Prochlorococcus marinus str. MIT 0912: one gene and its partner. Each later gene encodes a partner of the first gene's protein in a complex. Links are inferred from orthologs where the notes say so. Each region holds a gene or a part of one and is shown in the gene's direction. Other genes may lie near its edges.

Region 1 (8,375 bases):
TAAGATTACGTCCAGCTGGATTTAATTCAGCTTCATATAAGAAGAAGAAAAACTGAGATGAACCATCATTTAAATCTGAATCTGAGTGCGCCCAGCCAAGTGTTCCTAAAGTTGCAAATGGAAGTGCTGGGGTTTCAGTATAAAGGCCAACTTCTTCAAAAGTTTCACCATAAAGTGTATCTTCCAAATTCGGTGTTCTTATTTCTAATGGAACTTTTCTTAACTCATTATTATCAGGATCTATGTAGCCGATTGCTTCTCCTATAGGATCTCCAGTCTGAAGAATAAAAAATTCTTCAGCCCTATTAATTGGTAAACCATCGTAAAAACCTTTCAAAGAAAGATCTATAAACGCACCAGCTGTTAGAGGAGCATTATAACCATCAATGATCGCAACCATATTTCCTTTTGAAGTTTTAATTTCTACATTTGCTCTCCCTAAAAGTCTTGGTAAATTGTCATATTCACTGGGTATTTTATATGGAAAATTATTTGTAATTAAAAGAGACTCTATATCATCAATTGTTTTTAAACTTTGACGTCTGACTTCAAGGAATGAAACTTTATTTTTTTCGTTTGCTATTTGTCTTAATTCATCAAGTTCTTCATTTAAATTAGAGAGCAGATTAACTGCTTTTTCTTTATTTTCTTCTGGTATTGAATCAAGAATTTGATTTTTTCTATTACTTACTAAAAATTGACTTCTCGAGGTGGCTTTGTTGATAGCTGACCATCTACTTCCTCGAAGATCATCGTTGGTATCTTCAAGTTTGTTTTGTAATTCACGTAATTCTTTTTGGTCAATCGGTAAAGAATTTCTTAAGATTGCATAAGGATCTTTTAGTCGATTACCATTTGGAAGGCTTGCAGCAGCTGTGTCAATCCATGGAGAGCTCAAAGAAAATAGGATTGTTATCAGCGCAAGAATGCAAATCTTTTTTGCCATGTTACTTCTATGTTTTGCATGACTTTGGCACAGACTTATGATCGATTGGTATCTTTTGTGTGAATGATTTCAAGTAACGACTTTCGCACTGGCACTACTATCGAGTTAGACGGTGCAGTTTGGCGTGTTATTGAATTTCTACATGTCAAGCCTGGTAAGGGTTCTGCGTTTGTCAGGACTAAATTAAAAGCTGTTGTTAGCGGTAGTGTTGTCGAAAAAACTTTTAGAGCTGGGGAAATGGTTCCACAAGCTCTTTTGGAGAAATCAAAGTTGCAACATACATACATGGATGGAGATGATTTTGTATTTATGGATATGACTTCTTATGAAGAAACACGATTAACAGCTAAACAAATTGGTGAAAGTAGGAAATATCTAAAGGAAGGGATGGAGGTTAATGTAGTGTCTTGGAATGAAAAACCTCTTGAAGTTGAATTGCCTAACTCAGTTGTTTTAGAAATTAAAGAAACTGATCCTGGCGTTAAAGGTGACACTGCTTCAGGAGGGACAAAGCCTGCAATCTTGGAAACAGGAGCCCAAGTAATGGTCCCATTATTTATTTCAATTGGTGAGAAAATTCGAGTAGATACTCGAAATGACAGTTATCTAGGCCGAGAAACACAATGACTATGAATCTTGATCACGAAGAGCTTCATCGCTTGCTTGCAACTTTAGCTGAGAGCGATATTCAAGAGTTTCGCCTTGAGGGAGAAGACTTTTGCTTGGAAGTTAAACGTAATCTTGGGACTTCTTCAGATTTAATAACTTCTCAAAAGAAAATTACTTCGGCAGAGATTGATTCACCACCACCTCAACGTAAAATTGAGGCTTCTCCTGTGCCTAGCACACCTCCTCCTTCAGTACCTGGATCACGCTCTGACCTGGTTGAAGTTACTGCTCCTATGGTTGGTACCTTCTATCGCGCCCCAGGGCCAGAAGAGCCCCCTTTCGTGGAAATTGGATCGCGAATCAGTGTGGGCCAAGCCGTTTGTATTCTTGAGGCAATGAAATTAATGAATGAATTAGAGTCAGAGGTCAGTGGTGAAGTAATAGAAATTCTTGTTGAGAATGGAACACCAGTAGAGTTTGGTCAAGTGTTAATGAGATTAAAACCTGTCTAAAAGTTGTATTTATTGTGAAAGAAGCCAAGCATTATTAAGTGCAGCAATCATGCTTTGTTCTCTTGCCTTAAATTTACCTGCAATATCAAGAGCAGTGCCATGATCAGGCGATGTTCTTACAAAAGGGAGCCCAAGAGTTGTGTTAATAGCCTCATCAAATGCAATCAGCTTGACAGGTATGAGACCTTGATCGTGATAAAACGCAAGTATTCCATCGGGTGCATTATTAGCACTTGAGGAGCCATTCCATGCATTTATAGATGAAATCCAGCAGGTATCTGGAGGTACAGGACCAATAATTTTAATGTTTGGATTATCTAATTTCCATTCATTTAAAACAGGAATAATTAAGTTTTTTTCTTCTATTCCAATTTTCCCTTCCTCACCAGCATGTGGATTTAAACCAGCTATTTGTAATAATGGTTCCTCTTTGAACCTACGACAGAAATTTAATAAGGTATCTAATTTGTATCTAATCAATTCTTTTGTTAAAGAATCATTTATTTTATTAAGAGGTATATGTGTTGTAGCTAATAAAGTATTAAATCTCCATCCATTATTTGGTGATAGAGCTGTAAACAGCATAGATGTTCTTTTATTAGTTAATTTCCCTAATAATTCAGTTTGTCCTGCAAATTCATGACCAGCTTTATGCCAAGCAATTTTTGAAATAGGCGCTGTAACTAGCGCTTTAGATTTCCCATCTAAAAGTAAATTAGTTGCATTAAATAGCCATTTAAAGCTTGCTGATCCAGTATATTTATTGACTTCTCCTGGAATAACTTTCTTGTTTAAAGGGATATCAATAATGTCAAGATTATTTGGATTTGGAATATTATTTATCCCATGTTTAATTAACTTTGAATAAGTTGTATAAATATTATTTTTGCATCCTACTAGTAAAGGTTTTATTTTTTTATTTAAGTAGTTAGAACCAAGAGCTTTTAATGTTATTTCAGTCCCAATTCCTGCGGGATCACCTAATGAAATAATAATTTTATTTTTATTATCTTTTACTGTTTTAAATTCTTCCATATGTGATGAGTTTAGTGATTTTTAGTTGTTTAGCTTAGTAAAGGCTTTCAGTAAAGGTTGGCATAATAACTTTTAGTAAGTTGTTTTATGATATTGGATTTATCTCATTAGACTTTAATTATTCATTAAACTTACACGAGTTTTTAAAAAGAAAAGTGAATAAATCTAATCTGGAAAATAAAGATTTTTAATTCATGTCTAATTTTGAGAAACAATCCTTTAAGCCATATTTAAAATTAGGATAAATTAGAGAATAACCAAGTGTTTTGCATAATAACTTGTTATCAATTTTTCGATTCTCTTGCCAAAAAGATAATGCCATTGGGCTCATCGTTTCTTTTGCAATTTCAAAAGGTACTGACGTTGGTAAAGGTTTTTGAGCTAATTTTGCTGCGAAAGCAATAACTTCAAGATTATTTGATGGTAAGTTATCAGATACGTTAACAATGGATGGATTTTTTCCTTGCGAGTAGAGATTAATTAAAAATAAGACAGCCCCAGCAATATCATCAACATGAATTCTTGAAAAAACTTGACCAGGCTTATCGACCATTTTGACTGTTCCTGTTAGAAGGCTTTCAAATGCAGATCTTCCAGGTCCGTAAATACCTGGCAATCTAAGTATTTGAACAGGAAGTTTTGTTTCTAACCATTGTTTTTCACAGGAAAATCTGCGAATGCTTCTCTCTTGTTGAGGATTTGGTGATGACTTTTCATTTACCCAATCTCCTTTCGTATCTCCATAGACTCCAGTAGTGGACAAGTAACCAACCCATTTTAAATTTTTTGAATTTAGTAATTGTGTTTTGAGTTGATTGAGTACTGGGTCCTCTCCACTTGATAAGGGGGGGATGCAACTTAAAACGTGGGTTGCTCCCTCGAAAATTTCATTAGAGACTTCCGTATCGGTATTAAATATGAAATCAGCTCCTCTGCTCTTTTTTTTCCTCCTGCTGCACAAAACTTTTGCTCCTAAAGTTCTACCTACACTTGCGATTCTCTGACCACTAAATCCGCCACCAAATATGATTACTTTTGATTTAGGCGGTAGAGGATCCAATTGCTTGACAATATCTTGAATCATTAGTACAAATGTATTATGTTGATTATTTGGTCATGATTGCTTCTTATTTAAAGCCTAGTCTGAATTCCATTAATGATGCTAGTAAATTATGTAACCATAAAGGATTATCTGTTCAAAAGAAAAAGCAGCATTTAATAAAACCCTTGCTTGCTTCAATTTTCTTTCTTCTTTGTATTGTTGTTGTACCTGAAAAGTCTTCTGATTTAGCGTCTACATGTGAAAAATATAACTCTTCTTTAGCTTGTCAAGTTTGGTAGAACTTTATGCTGCTTGCCAAGAAATATCTTCATTCAATCGAGATTTTGAGCTCTCAAAAGCTTCACTATGTTTAGGCTTAGCCCATTTTAGAAGCCTTAAAGCTAAACGAATGTCTCCTTCTGTCCATGCTCGTATCGCCATAGAGCGTCTTGGGTCATAAAAACGTTGTTTTCTGTACCATTCAAAAGCATCATTGTCTGTTTTGCTTCCATTGCATGAAAGACAGGCAGGTACACAATTTTCAGTGATGGTTAATCCACCTTTACTTCTAGGTAAAATATGGTCAATGGATTCTGAATTTTTTCCGCAATAAATGCAGCTTTTACCAGTGTATTCATGTAATGACTTGCGCCATCTTCTGTCACGTAGCTTTGGGCAGAGATCTTCTAAGAAAACCGCGTCCCTATTGTGCATACGTATTAATTAACTAGTTGAATTTTGCCTTGATAGACTAATAAGTCAATGTATCGAAAATTGCATTTTGACATTTTATTATATTTATTTCTTAATTGATAAAGAAATAGCGTGACGCTTTTGTACTTATATAAATTTAATTAATAATCATAACGATCTATATATTTGCCTTTAGGACTTTTTTCTTTACTCTCTGTTAATGAATTTATTTCATTTTCTAATTCTTTATTTCCACTAGATCCTACGGGGCTTGACTCACCTGTATATAGATCACCTAAATAATTGATGCAATCTTCATATTTTATTGGATCTTGAACTACTTCTTCAACAATTAATGAAGCAGCTTGTTTTGGAGAAGTTTTGAATAATCCTTGTTTTTTATTTTTTATAAATTGATAGGCTGCTGCCCAGCTAGGTTCATGACTGTTGCCCCCATTCCTCATAAAGCAATATATGTCTGCTCCGTTTGTGACTGCTGCATTAATTTTTAATCCGAAAGTAGAACCGCACATTAAACAAATTAATGAAATTGGTAAGAAATTTTGCTTTATCCCAATTGGCATGATTTTCAGAGAATTTTCAATTTTAAATTATCTATTTTTCTCTCTCCTGTCTAGCTCCTGTTTGTATTAGTGTTCCGTTTTATTACTTATCTTTTATGATCTTTGAATTAAAAAAAGCCTTTTAAAAATCGATTAATTAGATTTTAAACTTTGAACCCCTTATTTTTTTATATGACTAAATTATCTATCTTTTGATATAGTGATTTAACAAAAATTGTTTGTACTTACAAATTTCATAATGAATGCAGTACAGGTAAAAAAACAAGCATTTTTAAAAGAGGCTGGTTATTTCTTTAAGAATGCTTCAGTTCATGCTGATGAGGGAGATTTACAATCATGCGCTGTTTTTATTTTAAAAGCACTTGATAAAGAGAGAATGGCCAGTGGGGTTGGGCCTCAAGTGCTTCATTTAATCAAAACTAGATAATTAGTTAAGCGATGTCTAAAATATTATTCTTTATTTAATACTGCAATTGTTTTTGCAATACCCTGGCCAATTGGGGTATTTAGTTTTCCCATTTTAGAAAGTGTGCTTTCTAAAGCGGATATGACACTAATAATGTCTCTATCATTTACAAATCCTAAATGACCAATTCTAAAGATTTTTCCTTTTAAATGATCTTGACCTCCTGCAAGGAGTATGTCGAAGTCACTCTTTATTGTTTTTCTTATATTTTCAGCATCTACATTCTCAGGCTTAACAGCTGTTATTGCTGGACTCCCAAAACTTTCGTTTGTAAATAAGTTTAAACCCATTGCTTTTATGCCTTCTTGTGTCGCTTTTTGATGACGAGTGTGACGGTTGAAAATATTATTTAAACCTTCTTTTTGCATCATTGTTAGTGATGCTTCTAAAGCAAAGTATAGATTTATTGCAGGTGTATAAGGATTACTATTGTTATTAGCTGCTTTTAAATATTGTTTTAGATCTAAATAAAACTTAGGCAAATTTGATTGCTCATTTGCTTCCCATGCTTTTTTGCTCATAGCAACAAAACTAAGCCCAGGTGGAATCATGTAACCTTTTTGAGAACCTGAAGCTATTACATCAATTCCCCATTCATCCATTGGAATATTACATGCTCCAAGGCTTGTTACACAATCGGCAATAGTTATAGCTTTTTCATGGTTTTTTACTTCATTATTAATTGCTTTAAGATCATTAATCACTCCAGTTGAAGTTTCTGAATGAGTTAAAATTACAGCTTTAATTGTTTTATTTGTATCCTCTTCAAGAATCCTTTTGAATTGATTTGGATCCAGAGGCTCTCCCCAAACAGCTTTTACGACTTGCACATCTAGCCCATATGCTTTTGCAACTTTTATCCATCTTTCGCCAAATTTTCCATTATCCCCACAGATAACTCGATCACCTTTGCTTAATGTATTAACTATTCCTGCCTCCATTGCGGCTGTTCCACTTCCAGTAATTGTTAGTACGTCAGAAGTTGTTTGGTGAAGCCATTTCAGTTGCTCAGTTGTTCTTTGAACAATTTTTTGAAAATCTCCACTCCTATGACCGATTGGGTGTTTACTCATACAACTCAAAACATTTTCTGGTACCGGTGTTGGTCCAGGAATCATTAGATTGAGTTTGTCCTGCATTTACTTATTTAGATCTAGATTATTATTATTTTAAAAAATTATTTAGGGAATTTCCTCTATCGTCAGCTCTTCCAATGATTTGAATAAATTTACTCTTCCAATTTGGGTGGTTGCAGCTGCAAAGTCTGCAACAAATATTCTTATTGGAAATAAATTCAGAGATACTGAAATAATTGATTTACCAAATGAAAAAAAATCAATTAATGTACCTGTTTGTTCTTCTTCGTTACTTGATAATGGTGAGAGATCTTTAGCGGTCAGTCACTGTCAGTCTGGCTTACCTCTTGACATAACAAGAGGACTAGAAATATGGGCCTATATTCAATTCAGTCAATCAAGTTGTCAATCTGAAAAGATTGTTGAAAATGGTTTTCCCTCTTGGCTTGATTTCCATGCCGGTTATGGAGTAGGTAAATATGAATCATCCGACCAGCCATGCATATCTAAGTTTGCACGTGATTTGTTGTGTATAAACCTATACCCCCTTTTACCTAAAGGCACTTCAATCAAAGTAGAGATTGTTTTACCTGAAGGAAAAGATCTTGCTTTAAGAACAAGTAACGAAGCATTTGGAGTTGTAGATGGATTGTCCCTCATTGGGACACAGGCTGAGGCTCAAATTAGTGCTTCTCCTGATCAGTTGAAAAACTGTGAGGAGATTTTGCAGAATATTTGTACTAAATCAACATTTGATGGATGTCTGATTTTTGTTATTGGTGAAAATGGAAGAGATTTAGCATTGAAATTTGGACTTCCAGCTCATCAAATTATTAAAACGGGTAATTGGTTAGGTCCTCTTCTTGTTGCTGCTGCAGAAAATAGTGTGAAAAAACTTTTGTTATTTGGTTATCATGGAAAGTTGATAAAACTCTCTGGAGGCATTTTTCATACCCATCACCATCTCGCTGATGGAAGGATTGAGATTCTCACTTCACTTGCTGTAAGAGAAGATATTTCTTTTGAGTTGATTCAGTTAATAAGCAAATCAACCTCTGTGGAAAATGCTTTACTAACACTTGAGGCGCGCAATCCTGAGGCCGTATCTTTGATTTGGGGCAGGATGGCTAAAGAAATTGAAATTAAAAGCCGCAATTATGTAAATCGATATTTGTCGTCATCAATGGAAATAGGATCTGTTTTGTTTGATCGTAAAAGGCAAATTCGTTGGGCTGGTTTTGATGGTGTGAAACAAATAAATTCTTTAGGGTTAATTCTTAAGTGATAAGCACATTCCTATGCTGGTAATTATTCTATTTGATAAGAATGTTTTGCAAGGATTTATTAGGTTGATATGGCTTCAATGATTTCAAATGAAAAACGTAATCCAGCAATCGTAATTCTCGATTTTG
Region 2 (2,866 bases), 1.2 Mb from region 1 along the record:
TGATTACATTAATCACATATGCCCACAATTTAGTCGAACAGATATCAACTTCCAAAGAGTACCTACAATTGATACGTCAAACCCATTTATTTGCAGAAACATACCTACACCTGACGAAAGTTTTGTAATTATCCATTTTAGAAAAGGTTCAAGAGAAAAATGGGGAATTGACTTCCAGTACTTATTAGGAATGATACACGATTCCTTCATGTCAAGTCCTACAAGTATTGTTGTTAACGGAGGGAAAATGGGATTTGCTATGGAGCTTATTCTTACACCTATTATTCATAAAATGATAGAAGAGAAAAAAGCGGCCGGATAACAAAATCAATCAGTTCAAGCTAATAATATCTATTCTTAATATATAAAGTTAATAATTAATAGTGATTATCATATTCTTTACTTTTATACTTTTATATATTTTGCTTTCTATATCGATAGAAGATATAAACACAATGCTAATTAGTGAAAACAAACTAAGTCTGTTAGCCATAATAGGTATTGTTTACTTGCTATATCAAGGCTTATCAAACGAAAAAATAGATGTTAAAGAATTAATTTTGAATAATTCTTTTTCAATGATTATTATCTTTATAATAATGTATTCAATAAGTTATACAAGTTATAAGATTTTTGGAATAAATTCATTAGGTATGGGTGATATAAAACTCACTTCTATTAGTACAATATGGATTGGTATTGAACTGAGCTTTTTATCAATATGCATTTCATTTTTATTATCAGCTATATATAGTTTATATGGAAAAATTACTAAAAGATTAAAGCCATTTCAACAATTTCCGTTTGCGCCATTTCTATCAATTGGGATATTTTTTTCATGGATTATAGATAAGATTTAAATTTTCTAATAGCTTTAAAGGTACACAAGGTATTAAATTAAATAAATTCAATCACAGAAAAGCAGTGTCCTTATTCGACTGGTTTGCTGATAGAAGGAAAGGCCAATTTGTAGGCAAAGTCACTCAGGAATCTGAAGAAAGTGATGGGCTATGGGAAAAATGCCCAGAATGCGGACAAGTAGTTTATAGAAAAGATTTAATAGATAATTGCAGCGTCTGTAGTAACTGCAATCACCACAATCGGATAGATAGCGAAGAGAGAATAAGAATAATTTCTGATCCAAATACGTTCAAATCAATCAATAATCATTTAACTCCAGTTGACCCTCTAGGTTTTAAAGATCGACGAGCTTACGCAGATAGGCTCAGAGAAAGTCAAGCAAGCACTGGACTTAAAGATGGAGTATTAACAGGGACATGCGAGGTTAATTCTATTCCGATGGCATTAGCCGTAATGGATTTCAGATTCATGGGTGGCTCAATGGGATCTGTTGTAGGGGAGAAGATCACAAGACTTATCGAACATTCAACTAAAGAAAAGCTGCCATTGCTAATTGTTTGCGCTTCGGGTGGTGCGCGAATGCAAGAAGGTATGTTAAGTCTGATGCAAATGGCAAAAATCTCAGGAGCGCTTGAACGACATAGAGATGCACAGTTGCTCTATATGCCTTTGCTTACACATCCCACCACAGGAGGAGTTACTGCTAGCTTTGCCATGCTTGGAGATTTAATACTTGCAGAACCCAAAGCACTTATTGGATTTGCAGGGAGAAGAGTAATTGAACAAACACTGAGAGAAAAACTTCCTGATAATTTTCAAACAGCAGAATATCTTCAAGATCACGGTTTCGTAGATACCATTGTACCAAGAACAGAACTTAAAGAAACTTTGGCAAAGATACTTCGATTACATAAGACAGAAGAGGCAAAGTTACAAACTAATGCTTAATATAAATCAAAAGATCACAAATAAATTTAATTTTCTCTTGAATATATTAGTATTAATATTAGTAATTTTATTAAATAGCAAGAATAAAGCATATGGAGCCAATACTAATTGGGTTGAAGTTAGTCGAGCGCCTGCGGGAGTTCAATATTTAGATATAGATAGTATTGATATTGAAAAAAAAGGAATAATAGAACTAACCACAAAATACATAAAAATTGACTCTATTACTTCAAAGGAAATAGAGGAGAATATTTATATAATGAAAATCAATTGTATGACTAATAAATTCAAGGATATTTCAGTTAATGGTAAAAAGAATTTATCAGCAAAATGGGAAGACGCTAATGGGGATAAACTATTAGATGATTTGATTTCAGATAGCTGCGAAAATGTTTAAACTCATCAATTATTTAAAAGAATGATCAATACAGAAAATCCGCTTCGCATTGCAATTGCAGGACTAGGTTTCGGTGAAAGTGTTCATATTCCTGCATCATTATCTAATAAGAATATTGAGCTTGTGGGATTGTGGCATCCCCGGCCAGAAAGGCTTAAAGAAGCCTCTCAAAAGCACAATCTTTGTGCTTTTGAGAGCTGGAAGGATTTGGTAAATGATTCTGAAGTTGAGGGAATAATCATAGCGACTCCTCCAGCGCCTAGATACGAACTAGCAATGGAGGCAATCAAAGCGGGAAAACATCTTTTACTTGAAAAGCCAACTTGCTTAAATTCTGAAGAGGTAAAAGAGCTTCAAAGAAATGCTCTCAAAAGAAATTTAAAAATTGCTGTCGATTACGAATATCGAGCGGTTCCACTATTCATGCAAGCAAAGAGAATAATTAACGAAAAGAAATTAGATGACCCATATTTTGTAAAACTAGATTGGCTAATGAGTAGCAGAGCTAATCCAGATAGACCATGGAATTGGTATTCAGATGAAGATTCTGGAGGAGGAGTATTGGGTGCGTTAGGCACCCATGCTTTTGACATGATTCATTGGTTGATTGGTCCAACTCATTCTTTAAGCGCGATAAATTCAACTTCAATTAAAGAAAGA

Evidence for each region.
Region 2: the proteins of accB (region 1) and accD are in contact, whole or in part, in a solved structure (PDB 8UXZ), measured with the Escherichia coli proteins. The link is inferred for Prochlorococcus marinus str. MIT 0912 from one-to-one orthologs.

Annotation. Positions count from the first base shown.
Region 1 is NZ_CP114783.1:1,355,028-1,363,402, forward strand. The notes cover bases 348-3,318. They hold accB (acetyl-CoA carboxylase biotin carboxyl carrier protein), read left to right. Parts: upstream 348-1,569; coding sequence 1,570-2,067; downstream 2,068-3,318. Other genes in these bases: O5640_RS07800 (peptidylprolyl isomerase), read right to left, coding at 348-946; efp (elongation factor P), read left to right, coding at 1,010-1,573; pdxA (4-hydroxythreonine-4-phosphate dehydrogenase PdxA), read right to left, coding at 2,077-3,102; O5640_RS07820 (SDR family oxidoreductase), read right to left, coding at 3,290-3,318. Also shown: more of O5640_RS07800, read right to left, coding at 1-347; more of O5640_RS07820, read right to left, coding at 3,319-4,186; O5640_RS07825 (hypothetical protein), read left to right, coding at 4,219-4,443; O5640_RS07830 (HNH endonuclease), read right to left, coding at 4,448-4,858; O5640_RS07835 (DUF6554 family protein), read right to left, coding at 4,999-5,370; O5640_RS07840 (hypothetical protein), read left to right, coding at 5,660-5,848; O5640_RS07845 (pyridoxal-phosphate-dependent aminotransferase family protein), read right to left, coding at 5,872-7,026; cobalt-precorrin-5B (C(1))-methyltransferase CbiD, read left to right, coding at 7,106-8,248; guaA (glutamine-hydrolyzing GMP synthase), read left to right, coding at 8,318-8,375. UniProt on the Escherichia coli protein: This protein is a component of the acetyl coenzyme A carboxylase complex; first, biotin carboxylase catalyzes the carboxylation of the carrier protein and then the transcarboxylase transfers the carboxyl group to form malonyl-CoA.
Region 2 is NZ_CP114783.1:196,113-198,978, reverse strand. It holds accD (acetyl-CoA carboxylase, carboxyltransferase subunit beta), read left to right. Parts: upstream 1-924; coding sequence 925-1,809; downstream 1,810-2,866. Other genes in the region: O5640_RS01005 (Gfo/Idh/MocA family protein), read left to right, coding at 2,228-2,866; O5640_RS01010 (hypothetical protein), read left to right, coding at 1,802-2,206; O5640_RS01020 (prepilin peptidase), read left to right, coding at 384-860; O5640_RS01025 (phosphoribulokinase), read left to right, coding at 1-322.